DNA from 4 places in the Peribacillus sp. YIM B13482 genome. Region 3 is predicted to be linked to each of the others. Evidence: riboswitches for the same ligand, from Rfam matches in the RefSeq annotation. Region 3 holds a riboswitch; each other region holds the start of a gene.
What was found. A riboswitch is a leader RNA that binds a small molecule or an ion and turns the genes downstream of it on or off. The one in region 3 is predicted to bind cyclic di-AMP.
Positions count from the first base shown of each region.

Region 1 (5,294 bases), on a different contig from region 3:
TTTCCCCATTACTCACGATGGCAATGACGCTGATATTATATTTTGCGCGTAAATCCAGCTCCCTGAGGCTTTTTCCCTTCATGCTCATGGGGACTATGATTTCCTCGATATTGTATTCTTTAGAGAGTTCAATATAGTTCAGCATGTTAGGGGACAGAAGCTGGTTCGCGACCCGTTCCCCCATATCCCTCTCAGGATAGATGACCCAGTCGGCTCCAACTTTAGTGAGCACCTGACCATGATTTTTATTAAGGGCCTTGGCAATCACCTTTTTGACCCCAAGCTCTTTTAAAAGCAAGGTAGTTAAAATGCTTGATTGCATATCAATTCCGATGGCTACGATGACACAATCGAAGTTGCGGATTCCAATGGATTTCAATGTCTCTTCTTCAGTCGTATCCGCAATGACTGCATGGGTAACGCTCAGTTCCGCATTCTCGACTCTTTCCCCGCTGATATCAATACCCAATACCTCTTGGCCAGCCGAATATAATCTATGGGCCACACTGGTTCCGAATCTGCCTAAACCAATCACGGCATATTGTCTTTTTCCCATCTTTTACACTCCTTCATTTATGTTTAACCAATCATGATTTTCCCTTTTGGACGTCGGAACGGATCTGGTTTGCGCCTCATAGCGATGGCGAAGGCCAAAGTCAAAGGACCCACACGGCCTGCAAACATCGTGAAAATGATGAGCATCCGGCCAACCGGTGATAATTCGGGGGTCAAACCCATTGAAAGTCCCACGGTGGCAAATGCTGAAGTGGCTTCAAATAAAATCATCAAGAAGTCACTTCCGCTTTCAGTGATGGTCAGCAGAATGGAAATGATTGAAACCATGAATACGCCAATGAATGTAACGGATAATGCTTTAAAGATCGTTTCACTCACAATGCGGTGCCGGAATAATACCACATCACCCTTTCCTTTAATCTGTGACCAGACCGTTCCGATAAGCGTCGCAAATGTGGTTGTTTTAATCCCGCCGCCAGTCGATCCGGGTGAAGCCCCAACGAACATCAAGAAAATGATGAGCAGTATTGTGGGTTGAGTCAAATCAGGGATATTCAGCGTATTGGAGCCGGCCGTCCTTGGTGAAACCGATTGAAATAGAGACGATAACGTTTTACCCATGAAAGATAAAGGCTGCAATGTCTTGGCATTACCGAACTCGAATAAAAAGATTAAAATTGCGCCGGCGATTGTAAGTGTCAGGCTAGTCATCAGAACAACCTTCGTATGTAAAGATAAACGATGGGTATCACGATATTCGTATAGTTCATTCATCACGATAAAACCTATTCCGCCAAACGTGATCAGGAAGGCGACCGTAAGGGTTACGAATGGATCCGATACATAAGGGGTCAAACTCTTGAATTCTCCCATTAAATCAAAACCGGCATTATTGAAATTCGATATGGAATGAAAAACCCCGTAATAGATCGCTTTGCCGATTGGCATGTCAAAAGAAAAGCGAATCGATAAGATAAGGGCACCCAAGCCTTCAATGATGGCCGTGAAAATTAAAAGCCGTTTTACTAACTTGACTATACCTGCCATGGAAAGATTATTTAAGGACTCCTGCAAGAGTAACCTGCCTTTTAAAGAAATCCTTTTGCCTAAAAGGAAAAAGAAAAACGTCGCAAATGACATGAATCCTAAGCCGCCTATCTGAATCAGTGTTAAGATGACCAATTCACCAAAAGTGGTGAAGGTCGTTCCCGTATCCACTACGACTAGTCCTGTTACACATGTAGCGGAGGTTGAGGTGAATAAAGCATCCAGAAAAGCAAGGCCGTTCCCATTTTCAGTGGAAATCGGCAGGGTCAGCAAATAGGCCCCAATAAGTATCAGGGTGGCAAAGCCGAGTACAAGGATTTTTGGCGGATCCAATAAATTTTTTGCTTTTATCAATTGATCATCCCTACCTAAAAATGACATGTGTAAAACTGTATGAATATCTTAACCATCAATCCTTTTATCAAATCCTTTTTTAGCATAATAAAAAGACCTGCGTAATCATCGAACAGCTATTTTGTCACAAAAAGCGTGCAAAAAAAAGCTCCCGAAATAGGCGGTCTTATGACCTCCTTCGCTTTAGCCGACGAAGTTAGCTGACGGGTAGGATGGCGAAAGAGCTGATCTCATCCCTTCTGCATGGCAGAATTAACCCCAAATGATTGGGTCCTCCGTACTCAATTCCTTTGAGTTTTGGCCGAAATGTATTAAATTGATAAACGTATTCTACTCCCAACATTTAGCAGTTGTAAACCCCTAAATTGTAAAAAAATATTTCTTTAATAAAACTGAAAATTTACGTTTTATTTACATTGATAAAACGTATTGACAAATATTAGTTAGCACATTATGATAGGTTCGATTAATCCGATTATGATAACAGTTTCGGTGTACTTGATTCAACACTTTCTAGCTGAACAGGTCATTGCCAATCAATGTTATTAATATATATAAATTATTTTTCTTTTGAAAAGCATAAAGAAAAAGTCATTGCATTCGTATTTAAAGGTTTCAGACATTTTATAAAAAAGGCGGGCAATTATGGAGAAGACGTTCAATAGATATGTTATTAACGCTACAGGCAAGGGTGGCCAGACATATTTAACACAATGCCAGGATAAAGATGCACTAAGGAAATGGATAGCCGATCATGAGGACCAAATCATAATGAATGAGTTAAGGATAACGGATAAGAAAAAGAATCCGTTTTTAAAATTGTTTTCCCTAAAGTAAATCAACTGAATCCAAACATTCATTTAACGGTATTCAATTATGTCATTCCTGTGTCTTATTCGGGAACGCTGAGCGAAAAATTCCTATCTTGTTTTGCTTTCAAACTCATTTAATTTTGAATGAGTTTTTTTGTTTTGAAAATTATGCTTATTTATTTCTTATTCAGCTGCATGGTGGTGATGGAAACGGCCATCGATTCCCAAGAAGCAGCGTTTGCCAAGGCCATACTCCTTTTGTCGGACAGCGATTACGGATTCCTTGTAAGCATCGCCGGAGCAGGTATCATTGCGGGTGCTATAGTCAATGCCGTATTCATCAGTAAAGTGCAAATCTCGTACATGATTGGTCTTGGATCTTTGTTTGTCTCGATAGGTTATATGGTCTATGCCTTTTCGAATTCCTTTTCAATGGCCGCCATCGGTTTTTTCATCATTGCCCTTTCATTGGCGTTTGCCAACACAGGCTTTCAAACCTTTTATCAAAATAATATTCCCGTGGAAATCATGGGCAGGGTCGGAAGTGTTTTTGGCTTGTTAGAAGCTTTATTGATCATCATCACTACCGTAATTGTTGGTGTTTCAGTTCAGTTCATTTCGATTCGGTTCGTGGTGATTTCAGGTTCAATGATCATGCTTGCTATATCCATTTTATTGTCCATGCTTAGTATGAAGGCCTCGAAGAGCAGGTATTATCAGGTTGGAAGGGGAGAGGTCAAAGCGGGGGAAAAGATGTAAGTTTAAAGGGGGATTATCCCATTTTATTATCCTAAAGGCATGTAAATGGAACATGCCTTTATAAAAATTCATTGAATGAATGTCCGTAATTGGCTGATGAAGTTCAGGATTTGAAAATGAATTTTCGCCATTTCTTCCGCCGTTTGCTCTTCGCAATTCTCCAGCCACTCCTGTATAACGCCTAAAATCGCAGATGTCATGAAGGCGTGCATATACATGCGGAATGCTTCATCTTTAGCTGCTGGATGCTGGCTGATCAAACGCTCCAATAGTACTTCACCGAACACAAGCTTTATTTTTTTTGCAAAAGAAGGATCTCCCTTATCTCCAAGAATGGCCCTTAATGCGTGCGCATGTTCACTGATGAATTGAAAAATTGCTACGAAAGGCGGGTAAAGTTGTTGTTGATGGAGGGCCAAAAAAGCCTCTTTCGGCAAAATGGCAGTAATTCGAGTTTGAAGTTCATTTAACAATTCCTGCTGTAAGTGATCCATCAATTCATATTTATCTGTGTAATGCAAATAGAATGTGCCCCGATTAATGTTGGCGCGCTCTGCAATTTTCTTCACTGAGACATGTGGGAACCCCTCTGTTTCAACGAGTGCAATAAAATGATGTTGTATCTGCTTTTTCTTCTTCTGTACCATATCCTCATGAAATTCCGCCATTGAATGTCTCCTCACTAAACATTTTTCGAAATGTGTTGATTGTATTAGACTAAAAGCTACCTTAGAATGATGATACACTCAACACCGTGTTAATTAAAGAGGGAGGATGTGTGTACAATGAAAAATGCGATTTCTATTGAAGGAATTGCTAAGGGTTTTCATCATAAAAAGGTCATTCAGCCATTGAGCCTGAATATTGAAAAAAGTGGAATTTTTGGCTTGTTAGGTCCATCCGGATGCGGAAAGACGACCTTGATTAAAATGATTGTCGGATTGATTAAGCCCGATGCTGGTAAAGTCACGGTTCTGGATCATGAAGTGCCAAATGAAGCACTGTTAATGGATGTCGGCTATATGGCACAATCCGATGCTTTATATACAGATCTGACGGGGGCTGAAAACCTCGAGTTTTTTGCGAAGCTATACCGTTTTTCGAAAAAGGAACGAAGGGAACGGATTCAATATGCAGCTGAAATCGTACAGTTGACGAGTGACTTGAACGTTCGGGTTGCGTATTATTCCGGGGGGATGAAACGCCGTCTGTCACTGGCGGTTGCACTCATCCAAAATCCGGAGATTCTCATTTTGGATGAACCGACAGTGGGAATGGACCCTTTGCTGAAACGATCCATTTGGCGAGAACTTGAGCGTTTAAGAAATGAAGATCATAAGACGATCATCATCACGACGCATGTGATGGATGAGGCGGAACGATGCGATAAACTGGCGATGCTGCGTGAGGGTGAAATCATCGCATCAGGAACCCCGGCGGCTTTAAAAACACAATATGCAGCGGAAACGCTTGATGATGTTTTTTTAAGGATTGGAGGTGGCCTAAAATGAGAATTGCCTCTCTTGTTACGCGGATTACACAGCAGATGCGCCGGGATCGAAGGACGCTCGCTTTATTTTTCCTCGCTCCATTGCTCATTTTAACGCTCATGTATTTTATTTTCGATACAGAAGCGAGTGATTTGAAAATCGTTGTTACAGGCAGTAATGAAGCTATGGTTAAAGCATTGAAACAAGCGGATTTTCAAGTAACGGCTGCTGAGGAATTTTCACAGGGGAAAATGATTGAAAATGATACAGATGGCTGGCTGCAGGTTGAAAATGGCAAGATAAAACTGACACTATT
Region 1 covers NZ_JBHZPF010000034.1:34,945-40,238, reverse strand. The annotation lists gene ACFX4L_RS16305 (potassium channel family protein) at 1-556, opposite strand, end outside; gene ACFX4L_RS16300 (TrkH family potassium uptake protein) at 580-1,917, opposite strand; cyclic di-AMP (ydaO/yuaA leader) riboswitch at 2,088-2,230, opposite strand; gene ACFX4L_RS16295 (hypothetical protein) at 2,563-2,754, shown strand; gene ACFX4L_RS16290 (MFS transporter) at 2,898-3,488, shown strand; gene ACFX4L_RS16285 (TetR/AcrR family transcriptional regulator) at 3,557-4,156, opposite strand; gene ACFX4L_RS16280 (ABC transporter ATP-binding protein) at 4,274-4,999, shown strand; gene ACFX4L_RS16275 (ABC transporter permease) at 4,996-5,294, shown strand, end outside.
Region 1: it holds a riboswitch for cyclic di-AMP, as region 3 does, so the genes downstream of both, ACFX4L_RS16300 (TrkH family potassium uptake protein) here and ACFX4L_RS20265 (cation:dicarboxylate symporter family transporter) in region 3, are expected to answer to the same signal.

Region 2 (5,294 bases), on a different contig from region 3:
ATCCTGCCGATTACAGCTTTTGCCCTTTATATTATTTTGATCAAAAAACTGTGGAGACAGGAAAGGGTTTTTGTTTTTTTGTTCGGTTTGAATTTTATGCTCTCCGCATGGTATGCATTTTGGTTTTATAAAGGCTGGCTTCCTTTAACAGAAAGGTTCCATACCTTGGATACTTTTAATTTTGCCAGATTTCACTTTTTAAGGCCGATGGTGATTTACTTGGGGTTTGCCCTCGCCATAAAAATCATCTGGGAACACAGTGAATTTGCTAAGAAAACCCTTTTAATCTTCATTGCCGTTCAAATCATGGTTTTAATGGGTTTCAATGAAGAAATCACTAACAATAAAAAACCATCTTTTAAAGAGTTCTATGCAGAAAGCCTTTTTCAGGATATAGAAGAGCATATTGGCCTCCCACAGGAAGAATATCGGGTTGCAAGCATCGGTCTACATCCTGCTATCGCCCAATTTAATGGGTTTTACACGCTCGATAGCTATAACAATTTCTATCCGCTTACATACAAACATCAATTTCGTCAAATAATTGAAAACGAATTGGCAAAGAATAAAAACATCAGAATCTACTTTGATGAATGGGGAGGACGTTGTTACCTATTTGCCGATGAGCTTGGTAAGCATTATATGTTCAAAAAAGGCTCGAAGAAAGAGTTGGATAATTTGGAGATTAATGTAGATGCGTTTAAAGGATTAGGCGGCAAGTATATATTTTCTGCCGTACCAATCAACAACGCGAAGGAAAACGGGTTGGAACTGGATAGGATTTTCACAAAGAAAGGGACCGTTTGGAAAATTCATTTATACAGAGTCATTTGAAAAGGGGGGGATATTGTGAATTCACCGATAGTGACGATTGTTGTACCTTGTTATAACGAAGAAAGTGTTTTGCAGGATACCATTTCCCAGCTTTGTGGATTGGTGAGGGGTTTAGTCGAAGAAAATGTTGTGTCTGGTCAAAGTAAAATTCTATTGGTTGATGATGGAAGTAAAGATCAAACATGGAAGATCATATATAAGGAAACGATTAACAATGAATATGTTCGTGGACTAAAGCTTTCACGGAATGCAGGCCACCAAAATGCACTCCTTGCCGGATTGTTTACAGCCAAGGAAGCCTCGGATTGTGTGATTTCAATTGATGCAGATTTACAAGATGATATTCAAGTCATCCCTGAATTCATTCGGAAATTCACTGAAGGATGTGAAATTGTATATGGCGTCCGCCAAAAAAGGGACCTTGATTCATTTTTTAAACGAACATCTGCAACTGGCTTTTATAAAATGATGAACAAAATGGGGGTCAACCTTGTCTATAATCATGCAGATTTCCGGCTAATGAGCAAAAGGGCGATCGTGGAGTTGGAACGATTTGAAGAAACGAATCTTTTTTTACGGGGAATCGTCCCGCTTATTGGGTTTAAGACGGACTCTGTTTATTATGACCGCAAAGAAAGATTGGCAGGGGAAACGAAATATCCATTTAAGAAGATGGTTGCTTTTGCTCTTGATGGCATTACTTCCTTTTCAGTAACACCGATCCGGCTTGTATTATGGCTAGGATGTCTTTCCTTTTTCATTAGCTTACTTTTTGGGTCATACTTTTTATGGTTAAAGTTTTTTGGGCAGACCGAAACTGGTTGGACCTCATTAATTACCTCCATCTGGTTGATCGGCGGACTCCAGTTGATTGCTGTCGGCTTGATTGGGGAATATATCGGTAAAATCTATAATGAATCCAAACGCCGGCCTAAATATATTGTGGATCTGGATTTATTTAATCCGCTCGATTTAAATAAACGGGAGCAACTAGATAATGAACGGACAAGTATTGAAAAACTATCTAAAACACACTAACTCCTTTATCCGCTTTTTATTGGTTGGAATGGTCAATACAGGGGTTGGACTTTCCATCATGCTTTTTCTCATGAATGTTCTTGAATTATCTTACTGGATCTCTACCTTTTTCGGCAATGGTATGGGAGCAGTAACGAGTTTTCTGTTGAACAGGACTTTTACTTTTAGAAGCGATATAGATTGGCGGAGAGGGGTTGCCCGTTTCTTTTGCGTCATCCTGATTTGTTATTCCGCGGCTTATTCTTTAGGACAAGCCATTGCAGGATCCTTGGAAGCATCCGTTCATTTTTCCATTCAGCAAAATGTGGCTGTACTTATCGGAACAATCTTTTATACAGTACTGAACTATATTGGCCAGAAATACTTTGTCTTTAAAAAAAGCAATTTGGGAACAATTCAAGAAGGAAGGAACTGATTAGAATCAAAGAATGCCCCTTTGGATGGAAATCAAAGTGGATTTCAAGAAGCGAATTTTTGATTTTCAGCGTGGAGTTTATATATTGCAAACCTATCCAAGCGGGGGCAGATCCTTTTAATAAGAAAGGTGAACCGTTAATAAATTAGAGATTTAAACAGTTTCGTAATTCGGTAATTTTCCCTTTTAAGGACCCACCGTTTTTGTTCTTTCATTTCTTAAAAATTGATTGGGAAGTTTCTCTTTTTTAACAAGTTATTCACCTTTTTCCTACCTTCGAATCATGCACTTGGATGACTTATGTTATATACGTCAGAACAAAGCCTCACTTAAAATAAATTATTATTTTACTGTGCAAAATTTTCATTTACTTTTCCATTTCACGGGAGTATGATAATCAACAGTTTCGTATTTCTAAATCGCTTAAACCTTATGGTACGGGGGGTCCGGTATGGGATTATTTTAACAATCCAAGGGGTGAATCCTTTCAAGGTAGGGCTACTCTTAGGTCCGAATCCGACAGCTAACCTCGTAAGCGTTATATGAGAGGGAAGGTGGAGCTTGTTAGACAAAAAAGTGGATGTCTACAGGTCTATTTAGTTATGACTTGTGGGCATTTTTCCATTTTTTTTGTTTTTTCTATAGCTGGGTAACATAAACTTATAACTTAAAAATGGTGGTGAATTCTTGATGTTATCTTCTATAAAGAGGTTTTTGATCGGGAGACCTTTAAAATCAAATGCACTAGGTGATCAAAAGCTTAACAAAACCAAGGCTTTGGCGATATTATCTTCTGATGCTTTGTCTTCGGTTGCTTATGGACCGGAGCAAATATTAATCGTTCTGATCACGGTCGGTGCTGCGGCATTCTGGTATTCCATACCCATCGCCATCGGAGTATTGTTACTGTTGGCTGCATTGATCTTGTCCTATAGACAAATCATTTTTGCTTATCCTCATGGCGGGGGAGCCTATGTGGTTTCAAAAAACAATTTAGGTATCAATCCAGGGTTGATAGCTGGAGGATCCTTATTGGTCGATTATATTTTAACTGTAGCTGTAAGTGTTTCTGCAGGTACGGATGCTATCACGTCCGCCTTTCCCGGCCTTCATGCATATAATGTAGGCATAGCCATCGTTTTTGTATTTCTGCTTACCATCCTTAATCTAAGAGGGGTTACGGAGTCGGCCTCTGTTTTGGCCTATCCGGTGTATCTATTCGTTTTAGCATTGTTCATCTTGATTGGTGTAGGAATTTACAAAATCCTGACAGGAGGAGTCTCACCGGAATTACACGCGCCAATCGGGACTCCAGTAGCGGGCATCAGTTTATTCATACTGCTAAGAGCATTTGCATCAGGAAGTTCCGCATTGACAGGAGTCGAAGCGATTTCCAATGCGATTCCGAACTTTAAAGACCCAGCTCCGAATAATGCTGCAAAAACTTTAATAGCTATGGGTTCCTTACTGGCTGTATTATTTACGGGAATCGTATTCTTAGCCTACTATTTAAGCATTGTTCCTAGCGCAGAGGTAACGGTCGTCTCGCAGATTGCTGAAGAGATCTTTGGTCGGAATTTCATGTATTTCTTCATTCAAGGTACGACTGCATTGATCTTGATTCTTGCTGCCAATACTGGCTATTCCGCTTTCCCCTTGCTTGCGGTGAATCTTGCAAAAGATAAATTCATACCAAGGGCGTTTACGATTAGAGGGGACCGATTAGGATATTCCAATGGAATTATCATACTAGGACTTGCATCCATCATCTTAATAGTCGCATTTGGGGGACATACAGAAAATCTTATTCCACTTTATGCGGTAGGGGTATTTATTCCATTTACGTTTTCCCAGACCGGGATGATTGTCAAATGGATACGCGAAAAGCCAAAAGGCTGGATCATGAAATTAACCATTAATTCAATTGGTGCCACTATTAGTTTTATCGTCACGATGATATTCTTTTTAACCAAATTTACTCAGGTTTGGCCTGTTTTGATTTTTTTACCTATCATCATTTTAATTTTTCATCGAATTAGGAAGCATTATGAAGCAGTCGGAGACCAGCTAAGGATTACAACTTGTGAGCCCATCTTGCCAATAGAAGGGAATATCATTATTGTGCCTGTGGCCGGTATAACTCATGTGGTTGAGAACTCTTTAAATTATGCTAAATCTCTATCAGCACATCAGGTCATTGCCGTTTATGTTGCTTTTGAAAGAGAAGATGAAAAGAAATTTGAAGAAAAGTGGAAAAAGTGGCAGCCAGATGTTAGACTCGTCACACTAAACTCTTATTACAGGAGTATCATACAGCCATTAACTAAATTCGTGGATACAGTTGAACATAAAGCGAGTGAATCCAACTATAAAGTTACGGTAATAATCCCGCAATTTATTCCGAAGAAAGGCTGGCACAATATTCTTCATAACCAATCAAGTTTACTGATTAAGGCCTACTTGCTTTATAGAAGAAATGTAGTTGTTGCGACAGTTCCCTATCATTTGAAGAAGTAAGTTCCATCATCTAAGAAAAGAAGCAAACCTACATATGGTTTGCTTTTTTATTGGGCTCTGTTCGTATATTATTTATAATCTCATAATTAAAAAGACAGCACTACGGCTGTCTTTTTTCAAACTAACGCCCCCGATATAATAAGATCATTCATTAATAACTCATTAATTTCACAATAACTATTATTGCTCAGTAAGGTGCAAGGATACTTCATCTTTCATAACATATAGGCTACTGGATTTTGCATTTGCTAACTAGAGTATTTCACCATAATCATATTGGTGTTAGCCTGGGTAAATGCATGGTCATGATGTTAAGTATAACGGCAAGTTTAATGCTGCCATTCCTGTTGCCCGGCAAGCTGCGGTTTTACCGTTCTGGCCATCTCAATATGTGCAGTGGCAGCATCAATAGCGGAAGGCCATTCGGTTTAACAGCGGTTATGGAGTCTCTATCAACAACACTGATAGGAGCCATGCTTGGGGTCATGCT
Region 2 covers NZ_JBHZPF010000042.1:36,777-42,070, forward strand. The annotation lists gene ACFX4L_RS18245 (DUF6044 family protein) at 1-834, shown strand, start outside; gene ACFX4L_RS18250 (glycosyltransferase family 2 protein) at 850-1,872, shown strand; gene ACFX4L_RS18255 (GtrA family protein) at 1,832-2,287, shown strand; cyclic di-AMP (ydaO/yuaA leader) riboswitch at 2,698-2,841, shown strand; gene ACFX4L_RS18260 (APC family permease) at 2,978-4,804, shown strand; gene ACFX4L_RS18265 (hypothetical protein) at 5,050-5,294, shown strand, end outside.
Region 2: it holds a riboswitch for cyclic di-AMP, as region 3 does, so the genes downstream of both, ACFX4L_RS18260 (APC family permease) here and ACFX4L_RS20265 (cation:dicarboxylate symporter family transporter) in region 3, are expected to answer to the same signal.

Region 3 (5,294 bases):
TAAAATATAGGATGATATATCATTTTTTGCAGGAGGAACACATATGGTGTACCAGGTCAGATTGTTAAAGGGCATTTTAGAGCCTCATCGAAGTCGTTATCAGCTGCAAAATGCAGAGGCAGTCACACGGCTTGGATGGAAATTACTATTTTTATATTTTCTTAGTATTATAGTATTTGCTATTGGTGGTTATTTTGGCATTGGTTCTGAATCATTTTCTAAAGAAATCACGAAGATGAGTGTTAATGAATTTGAAGCAGGAAAGTTTCTGATATTGAGCGGCAACATAATAGCAAGCCTTATCTACCCATCCATTTACATATTTTTAGCAGCCCTTTTCTTTTGGATCGTTACCGATATCCCATACATAAAATTAGTTATCGTTCAAATGATCATTTTCGGGTTGCAATTATTGGAAAAAGCATTACTGATTCCTCTATTCGTATTAATGGATATAGGCAATGATTCCAATCTTTTTTCATTGGGAGTCATCGGTCAGTATTTTCTCAGAAGTGATTACTTTATTCACTTTTTCAGCGAAATCACCATTTTTCAATTTCTTATTATTGCCCTGCAATATTTCTATTTAAAGGAGTTTTCACAACGAAATAATTATTTGGTCCTTGTAATGATTGTTCTATTCTATCTGGCCACGTGGTTTGTTAAAGCCTTTTTAGCATACATCCAAGTGGGCGTATTTGTATAAGGCGGGTGAAAAGAATGAGTGGGAAATGGAAAATAACAGCGGTCTCTATTGCGTCGATTGTGTTAATAACCGTCAACATATACCTTATTGAAAAAAAAGGAAGCAAAGCGGAACGAACTGTTTTCGTGGAAAACTGGTCAATGGTAAAAAAAGATACAATTACGGATACTATTCAAACAAATGGGGTAATTAAACCTGTAGAAGAGTACGATATCTATTTTGAAACCAAGAAAAATGATTTTAAGAAATTCCTTGTAAAAGAGGGGGATGCTGTAGCGGCTGGCTCCTCGTTGTTTGAGTATACGACAACCGAACTTGATGCACTTAAAGCGAATTTGGAAGCGGAGAAAACTGCTGCTGAGGGAGAAATTGTAGGGATTGACGAATATATTAGGAAGTTAAGGGCTTCTCAAGGGGCCCTGACCCGTGATCCTGATAAAGCGGTCATTGATGAATCGGTGAAAAATAACTTGGATATTAATATAACAACAAGCTCTTCAGATCTTATTAAAAGCAACATTGAGCAAGAAATGTACAAGCAAGAACTCGAAAAAAACAGTTTGAATGAAAAAGTGAAAATGCTTGATGCTAAATTAAGTTCAATTGAGGAGCAGGCTAGCGCGATTGTAACGACGAGTGAAGCTGATGGTGTAGTTAAAAATATCAATAAAAACCTGAAAAACCCCATTATATCCATCGTTTCAACAAATATGGCAATTGAAGGTAATTTCTCTGAAGAGGAGATGAAAAAAGCTAAAGTGGGCATGACTATAAAAGCAAGTTCCTCTGATTTAAAAAAGTCATTGAAAGGAACGATAGGCCGTATCCATTCCTATCCAGCAGAAGAGCCGTCACTAAAAAGGGATAACAAATTTCCATTTCAGGCTTTAATCGAACCGGAGGGTGAAGAAACCGAATCTTTGTTGGTGGGATCCAAAGTCAACCTTGCTGTAATAACCAATGAGAAAGCTGGTGTACCCGCCATTCCCATCGAGGCAGTGCATTACCAAAAAAAGCCGCATGTCTACAAATTGACTAAAAAAGGGTATGTGGATAAACACTACATTTCAAAAGGGCTTAAAGCAGAAGGTAAGCAGGAACTAATAAAGGGACCGTCAGTAGGTGATGTCATCCTGCTAGAACCGAATAGGGTAGCGAAGAACCATTCTTATTTTATTACCCCAATTCAATTTGAAAAAGTGAAAACTGCAACTTATAAAAAATTCACCTCTAGGGAAAAAGTAAGGTATCTGTTACTTGGCATTTTGGAAAAATAACTGCTTCTTTCATAAAGAAAGGGGATGTCAAATTAGTTATTATTTATATATCCATATAGCTTAAATGACTAAAAATCGGGAAGTGTAATACTGGGTGCAATCATCTAGAATGCAGAATATTCAGATATATTTAAAGACTTTTTCTAAAATGGATGAGAATAAACATTTACAGATTAACCTTTTTAGTATAATATTTTATTATAAGTTAACTCGCTTAATCTTATTCCAAGAACGGGGGAACCATTTTTGTGGATTTTAATCCACTAGGGGTGAATTCAGAAATGAAAGGGCAAATTGTGTTTCCAATTCCTAACCCGACAGCTAACCTCGTCAGCGTCTTTAAGGGAACATGTGTGAATATTCACGCCAATATGAAATCGACACATGAAGTGTCTTTTTTTTCGGCGTAAAGACAGAGTTTTTCAAAAAAAGAAAAATTACTTTCTTTCTATTAGTATCTTGTTTCCCTTACCGAGACAAAACGTTTTTGCATCAAAGACTTTATGGAAGGTGAGGAAAGTATATGAAGAAATTCAAGTTAAGTTTAGCTAGCCAAATTTTCATTGGTTTAATTCTAGGGATTATCGTTGGTGCCATTTTTTATGGTAATGAGACGGCCCAAAACTTTTTACAGCCATTCGGAGACATTTTCCTACGAATGATTAAAATGATTGTTGTGCCAATCATTGTATCAAGTCTTATCGTTGCAGTTGCGGGTGTAGGTGATTTAAAAGCAGTAGGTAAACTAGGAGCTAAATCAATATCATACTTTGTGGTGGTAACTATGATTGCGATTGCTGTTGGTTTAATTTCCGCGAATATCCTCCAGCCTGGTGTTGGCGTAAATATGAATCATCTGGAAAAAACTGATATCTCCACTTATGTTGATACAGCAGAAACTAAGCAGCATGAATCGTTTGTAGATACACTTGTTCACATTGTACCATCCAATCCAGTACAAGCTATGGTACAAGGCGATATGTTAGCGATCATTTTCTTCTCCGTATTGTTTGGAATTAGTATTGCGGCTATCGGTGAAAAAGGTAAACCAGTATTCCGTTTCTTCCAAGGTACAGCAGAAGGAATGTTCTACCTAACTAATATGGTCATGAAATTTGCTCCTATTGGGGTATTTGCACTAATCGGTGTGACCATCTCCAAGTTCGGTTTGGAATCTTTAATTCCGTTAGGTAAGTTAGCGCTTTCTGTATACGGAACAATGATTTTCTTTGTAATTGTCGTTCTGGGTCTTATTGCAAAATTTGTAGGATTCAATATCTTTACATTGATTAAACTTCTAAAAGAAGAATTGGTACTTGCGTTCTCTACAGCAAGTTCAGAAGCGGTTCTTCCGAAACTTATGGAAAAAATGGAAAAAGCGGGATGTCCGAAACATATAGCTACATTTGTTATTCCAACTGGATACTCTTTTAACCTTGATGGTTCAACATTATACCAAGCGTTGGCAGCTATCTTCATCGCTCAAATGTACGGAATCGATTTAAGTGCTTATGAGCAAATTACGCTAATGTTAGTGTTAATGATCACGTCTAAGGGTATTGCGGGTGTACCAGGTGTATCCTTCGTAGTTCTTTTAGCGACATTAGGAACAGTTGGTATTCCTATTGAAGGTTTAGCATTTATTGCCGGTATCGACCGTATTCTTGATATGGGACGTACAGTAGTAAACGTTATCGGTAATTCACTTGCAGCAATCGTCATCTCTAAATGGGAAGGTCAATTCAACCCTCCTTCCGATAAAGAATTAGAACAAGTTTCTTAATACAAAAAATCCAGAGTGATATTTCACTCTGGATTTTTTGTGTTTGAAAAGCGTATCCTTTATATTTGACGTGCCAGAAGGTGCAAACGAAAAGTTTTTTAAAGGGAAGCTTCCTCATGAAAAGAATTAATGATAAAACCTTATTCAATTTTACCCGTCGTCAATTCCTCCAACTCTTTATTTTTCACTATTATGGATATTTAAAATTATCGAGTTCGTTCCTTAACCGTAGGTGATTATAGAGTTCAGGTATTCACATTATTCATACGATGCAGATGATGAATAATATTCTGGGTTATATAACTTACTTGAAAACCCAAAAGTTTGATAAAATAACATTATTGATTGAGAGCTCGGAGGGGACCAGGTTATGAAGAATGATAACAATGATATCTTATATATGCATATGCAGGCTTCCGAACGGTTTGTCCTTTTTAATGGACTCAATTTTCGCGAATTTGTCTATTCGCTGCCATATACCTTGGATTCCATCTTATTATTGAAACATCAATTCGATGGTGGGGAATACAATTTGAATGTCCTGCTCGATAGCGCTTCATCTGAGGATATTGCAAAGCTCGTTAAAGAAAATGTCCGGGCATATGGAGATTTCTGTTGGATTGATTTTGAAGAAGAGGAAGGGCTGGATGAATTGGATGGAAGGGAATTAGCTGAACTTTTATATTTAGGGCATGCAAAAACCCATCTGGATCCTCCATTTTTCCGTAAATTGAATAATCAATTTGTGTACCTTGCCCAGGATGATGGCTGGTTCAACAAAATTTATTTTCGTTCACTTTCTACATATTATATGATGTTAGGGAGTCTGATTCCGCTAAAGCTGGAGCCGTTAAAAGTGGAGAGGACGTGGCTTGGAATCAGAAAGAAAAGAGAGCTGACGGCCATTCCTGCAGAAATCATTTCTTCATTGGCTCATATTATGGCAGAGGGGCTCATTTTTTCCTTTCGGCATGTCAAGTACTCAAGAACGAAGATTGAGATACCGGCATGGGTGGTAGGGGATTATTTAAACATGGATGAGATGCATGATGACTTTTCGGATAGAAATATTAAGGAGCCGGATGTTTTTATCACCTTTAATCGAAAAGAAAAAGTATGGGAAAGTGTTATAAAAAATGAATCATTATTCTGATCCCAATTTCCGGATGCGTGGGTTGGATTATTTGATATCTTTGTTTTTTTAGGTGTAAGACTTACTATCTATTGCATAAAAGATAAGGGAGGACGCCGCACAGGAGACAGGGAGTTGTGGCTTTGGCCTATATTCCTTATTGGAAAAGCACCAATGATGGAAGTTTCGCTTTTCCCCGCATTAACAGGCTGTAAGGTATCGATGGAAATGATGGTCGAAGGGTATCAAATGAAAGTGCAATTTAAAAATATGTGTAAAAAACAGCCTGTAAAGCCCGAATGCGACGCATAGGATATGCAAGCACAGGTGTTGCCACAGGATGTGGCGAATCTAACCTGTGTTCCGTTGTTGGTAATTAATGGAAAAGAACCAATG
Region 3 covers NZ_JBHZPF010000052.1:6,853-12,146, forward strand. The annotation lists gene ACFX4L_RS20255 (hypothetical protein) at 44-706, shown strand; gene ACFX4L_RS20260 (efflux RND transporter periplasmic adaptor subunit) at 721-1,983, shown strand; cyclic di-AMP (ydaO/yuaA leader) riboswitch at 2,185-2,334, shown strand; gene ACFX4L_RS20265 (cation:dicarboxylate symporter family transporter) at 2,507-3,766, shown strand; gene ACFX4L_RS20270 (hypothetical protein) at 4,137-4,919, shown strand.

Region 4 (5,294 bases), on a different contig from region 3:
TAACAGATAAAATTACTGTAGAATTTAATAACGTAGATACATCTAAACCAGGTGCATATCGTGTCACATATAAAGTATTAAATAGTTATGAAGAAAGTGATGAAAAGACAATAGAAGTCGTAGTATATACGAAACCAACCATAGCTGCACATAATGTGGCGATTAAGAAAGACTTAGCATTTGATCCATTAAACTATGAACCAATTGAACTCAAAGCAACTGATCCAATAGATGGAGATATAACAGATAAAATTACTATAGAATCTAATAATGTTGATACCTCGAAACCGGGTAAATACCATGTCACATATAAAGTACTAAATAGTTATGAAAAAAGTGACGAAAAAACAATAGAAGTCACTGTATATACAAAACCAACTATAGAGGCATATGATGTTGATATTGAAATAGGCACAGCATTTGATCCGTTAAACTATGAACCAATTGGACTCAAAGCAACAGATCCAATAGATGGAGATATAACAGATAAAGTTACTGTAGAATCTAATAATGTTGATACCTCAAAACCGGGTGAATACCATGTCACATATAAAGTATTAAATAGTTATGAAGAAAGTGACGAAAAAACAATTATCGTTATGGTACCTGTTATTGATGATGGATGGGAGAATGGTGATCCGAAAGGATGGAAATTCTTCTCTGGTGAATCAATTATCCTAGAAGAAGATGAAGAAAATGCTTTAAATGGAAAATGGGTATTTTTTTCAGATAAACATGTAGCCATATACAAACAAGTGGAGTTGGAAAACAATATCTCTTATCAAATTACAGTATATGTTAAACCAGAAGATGAAGGAACTGTGGCACACCATATTGTTAAAGTATCACTAAAACCTGATTCTGCTAGTGGAGAAAGTCAAGAAATTCTAAATACAAGGTTACTTGGTGCGGAGCAAATACAAAAAGGATACAGAAAGTTAACAAGTAATCCATTTATACCAACAAAAATTGAACCCTACAAAAAGCCAATAATAGTTATTGAAAACTTTTTAGCAGGATGGATAGGTGGAATTAAAATAATTGTAGAGCCTACAAAGTAAGAATTGTAAAGTTTATTTAGTAATAGACTTAGAAAACGTGCCTAAAAATATAAAAATTGGTTTTAATAAATATATTAAAAAAGAAGAAACACAGAGATTTATCACCTCTGTGTTTCTTCAAGTTTTCTTCACCGTTAGCTCCATAAAAAAAGAGCTGTCAAAGCAACTCCCTTATTGAAGTAAAGCACCCGTTAGTTCAAGTAGAAGAAGCTTAATAGCTCCGTTTAATACTTAATTTATTAAGAAATACATAAATTGAAGTCCTCCTTTTTTATTTTTTCAAATGATAAGGTACAGTTGTTACTACCACGTTTCTCCGATACAGTAAGAAGGCCTTAATAAGAAAACTTGATTGATTGTGAAGAATATTGTGCCAGCCTTTTTTGGGAATAAATTGTGGAATGACAACCGTTACCCGATAATTCCCTTCCCTTGCTTTATGCTCTACAGTATCAACAAATTTGGTAAGTGGGTTGATGATACTTCTGTAATGAGAGTGCAGTGTCACCAGTCTTACATCAGGTTGCCATTTCTTCCATTGTTCTTCAAACTTCTTCTCGTCTTCTCTTTCAAATGCAACATACACAGCAATAATTTGTTCAGGAGAAAGAGATTTAGCATAATTTAAGGTATTCTCTACAACATGAGTCATGCCAGCAACAGGCACTATCATAACATTACCGTCAATGGTCACAGATGGTTCACAAGTTGTAAGCCTAAGTTGGTCTCCAACAGCTTCATAATGCTTTTTAATTCGATGGAAGAGAAGGACAATGATAGGTAGAAAAATTAGGATTGACCAAACCTGTGAGAATTTTGTTAAAAAGAACATCATTGTGACCGTGAAACTAATAACAGCACCAATCGTATTAACTATTAGTTTTGGAAGCCACCCCTGAGGCTTCTCACGAATCCATTTAGCCATCATTCCTGTTTGGGACAATGTAAATGGAATAAAAACTCCAACTGCATAAAGTGGGATTAGATGCTCTGTTTCTGCCTGAAAAGCAACAATTAAAAGTATTGAAGCAATACCAAGGATGATGATGCCATTTGAATATCCTAATCGGTCCCCTCTAACTAGAAACATCCTTGGAATAAACTTATCCTTTGCAAGATTCACTGCCAACAACGGGAAAGCCGAATAACCAGTGTTCGCAGCAAGGATTAATATCAATGCTGTAGTTCCTTGAATAAAGAAGTACATGAAATTCCGTCCGAAAGTTTCTTCGGCAATTTGGGAAACAACGGTTACCTCTCCACTTGGAGAAATGCCATAATAATAGGCTAAAAATACGATTCCTGAAAACAGTATGGCAAGCAAGGTTCCCATTGCCATTAATGTTTTAGCCGCATTATTTGGAGCTGGGTCTTTAAAGTTAGGAATAGCATTCGATATGGCTTCAACCCCTGTTAAGGCCGAACTTCCTGAAGCAAACGCCCTTAAAAGAATAAACAAACTGATTCCCGCCACAGGTGTACCTATTGGGGTGTGTAATTCAGGAGAAACTCCTCCAGTTAGAATATTATAAATACCCACACCAATTAATATAAACAACGCAAAAACGAATAAGTAAACGGGGTAGGCTAATATTGAAGCAGACTCCGTTACTCCTCTTAAATTCAAAATTGTAATAAGAATTACAAATACAATGGCAATTACCACATTATAGTTATGTAAAGTGGGAAAGGCAGATGTTAAAGCATCGGTCCCAGCAGACACACTTACAGCAACAGTTAGTATGTAGTCTACCAATAGGGATCCTCCAGCTATTAAGCCTGGATTTACACCTAAATTGCTCTTTGAAACCACATACGCTCCACCGCCATGAGGATAAGCAAAGATGATTTGCCTATAAGACAATATGAGAGCTGTTAAAAGAATTAATACACCAACTGCGATAGGAATTGAATACCAAAATGCTGCTGCACCTAACGTAATCAATACTATCAAAATTTGTTCAGGACCATATGCCACTGATGATAGAGCATCAGAAGAAAGGATTGCTAATGCTTTCGTTTTGTTAAGTTTCTGTTCTCCTAATTCATTGGATTTCAAAGGTCGTCCAATTAAAAGCCTTTTTATGAATGGAATCATTAATCACGCACCGCCTAATATATCTATTGGTTAATTTTTACCCTTATCAATAGTAATTACTCAAAAAAGAAATAATTTTACATGCATAAAAAAGTGCCTACAAGTCATATTTAATAGACCTGTAGGCACATCACTTTTCGTGTGTCACAAGTTCCACCTTCCTTCTCATTTAACGCTTACGAGGTTAGCTGTCGGATTCGGACCTTTGAGTAGCCCTACCTTGAAAGGATTCACCCCTTGGGTTAAGTAACAACCCACAAAAATGGTTCCCCCGTACCTAATGGTTTCAGCGATTTAGAAATTTGAACTGTGATTATAATACTCCTGTGTTCAGAGAATGTAAATGAATTTTATGTAAAAGATTAAAACCGAGGATAACGGAAATGTTAGTAGTACATATTAGTTCATGCTTTAGTATTTTTGATTTCTAACACGAAAGGAGGATTTACATGTTCAAAGATAATAGTCCCTTTTTATCTGATGAATTTTTAGATGAGTTAGCTAAAGACATTAACCAGCAATATGGAGGTCCCACAAAAGAACAAATTGCAGAACCCATAAACAATGATTAGAATATAAGTCCACAAGAAAGTACCTTTAGATATTGAACTCATACCATTGTGTATGTCCTCACTTTTTCATTAAACTGCCCCGTTAGCCATTCATGAAGCGCAAAAATCAGCGCTTCACCACAGAGAATGAAAATTGGTCTCTATGTCGATAATGTTTTAATGGCTGGCGAAGAAGGCCTTTGAACTATGGTGCCTTTGAGCCCATCCGTTAGTCTGACTCCGATGACCACGGTGTACCACCGACTGTCGCGCCCTTTATGGGTAGCACTCATGGGAGATTAATCCTTTTTTGGTCGTCGCGCTAGCCTCTACTTAATTTTCTATAATTGGAGGTTTTTGTTTAACGATTTACCAAACTCAATCAGATCACTCATAAGGCTCAGCCTTTTTTTTAAAAGCGTTTTTACTGGGTCTATTTTATTGTGGTTTTTTCTGGATTTTGTGCTTTTTTAATTTTCATGGGAGTTCGATTCACTTATTTCTAGTATATTCTGGAGTATCACAGAGTGGACATTCCTCATATTGCTTTTCCTTTGCTAGAATAAAGTAAATCCCAAGAATAAAAGTAATTATTAAAATGACACAAATTACCCAAAACATCAAAGGATATTGATAATGTACTGTTACTGTTGTAACTCCTGAATTCATATCTGTTGTTGTTATTGTATTCTTAACAGGGTCATAAAGCATGTCTACTATTAAGTATGTTAGTAAAGATGAAAGAGTAAGAAAAATTCCTATCGCACGTTTCATCATTTTCACCTCCTAAAACCGTTAAACTGTATACAGTTTAACGTAAAAACAAAATCCTTCTTCAACTCCCTCAGTTTATACGACTTTCTCACCAATACTCGCTGAATCGCAGGATTTCATCACCCTTGAATTTAAGTTCACGGTAAAATCATATACATAATGAGCAGCTTCCGGAACATGTAAACGTGGGCTAATCGTTTCCAGACGGTGAATTGGGCGAATTAAAAAAATTATTAAAAATGGAAAAATGAAGTCTAACACCCAAGGACATCTTATAGTAAAATTAGCTATGAAATTAGGGTCCTACAAAATATATTTAGTACTAGAAACAATGGGGGATAATATAATTGAATATGATAAGAGGCGAGTGGAAAAATATTTTCAGCCATCGCAAAACTGGGTTAACATTGATAGTCATTCTTTTTGTACCGTTGCTCTATAGCAGCATTTTTCTATCCGCTTTTAGAAATCCTTATTCTAAAACTGGAGATCTTCCAATTGCAGTAGTAAATGAAGATCTGGGATCAAAATTTTCTGGGCAGAATTTACAGTTAGGAAAAGATTTGGTTCATGATTTGAAACAGAATCACTCGTTTAAATGGAAATTTACCAATAGTAAAGAAGCGTTTAAAGGATTAAAAAATGAAGATTTTTACATGGTAGTCGAAATTCCAAATGATTTCTCTAAAAATGGAGCTACCTTGTTAGATAAACATCCTAGTAAAATGGGCCTGAGATATTACACAAATCCGGGGAAAAACTATACTGCATCAAAGATAGCAACCTCTGGAATTAGTAAAATCAATGAGA
Region 4 covers NZ_JBHZPF010000080.1:7,060-12,353, reverse strand. The annotation lists gene ACFX4L_RS23415 (lectin-like domain-containing protein) at 1-1,061, shown strand, start outside; gene ACFX4L_RS23410 (APC family permease) at 1,333-3,159, opposite strand; cyclic di-AMP (ydaO/yuaA leader) riboswitch at 3,317-3,461, opposite strand; gene ACFX4L_RS23405 (bacitracin ABC transporter ATP-binding protein) at 3,609-3,731, shown strand; gene ACFX4L_RS23400 (hypothetical protein) at 4,203-4,484, opposite strand; gene ACFX4L_RS23395 (YhgE/Pip family protein) at 4,838-5,294, shown strand, end outside.
Region 4: it holds a riboswitch for cyclic di-AMP, as region 3 does, so the genes downstream of both, ACFX4L_RS23410 (APC family permease) here and ACFX4L_RS20265 (cation:dicarboxylate symporter family transporter) in region 3, are expected to answer to the same signal.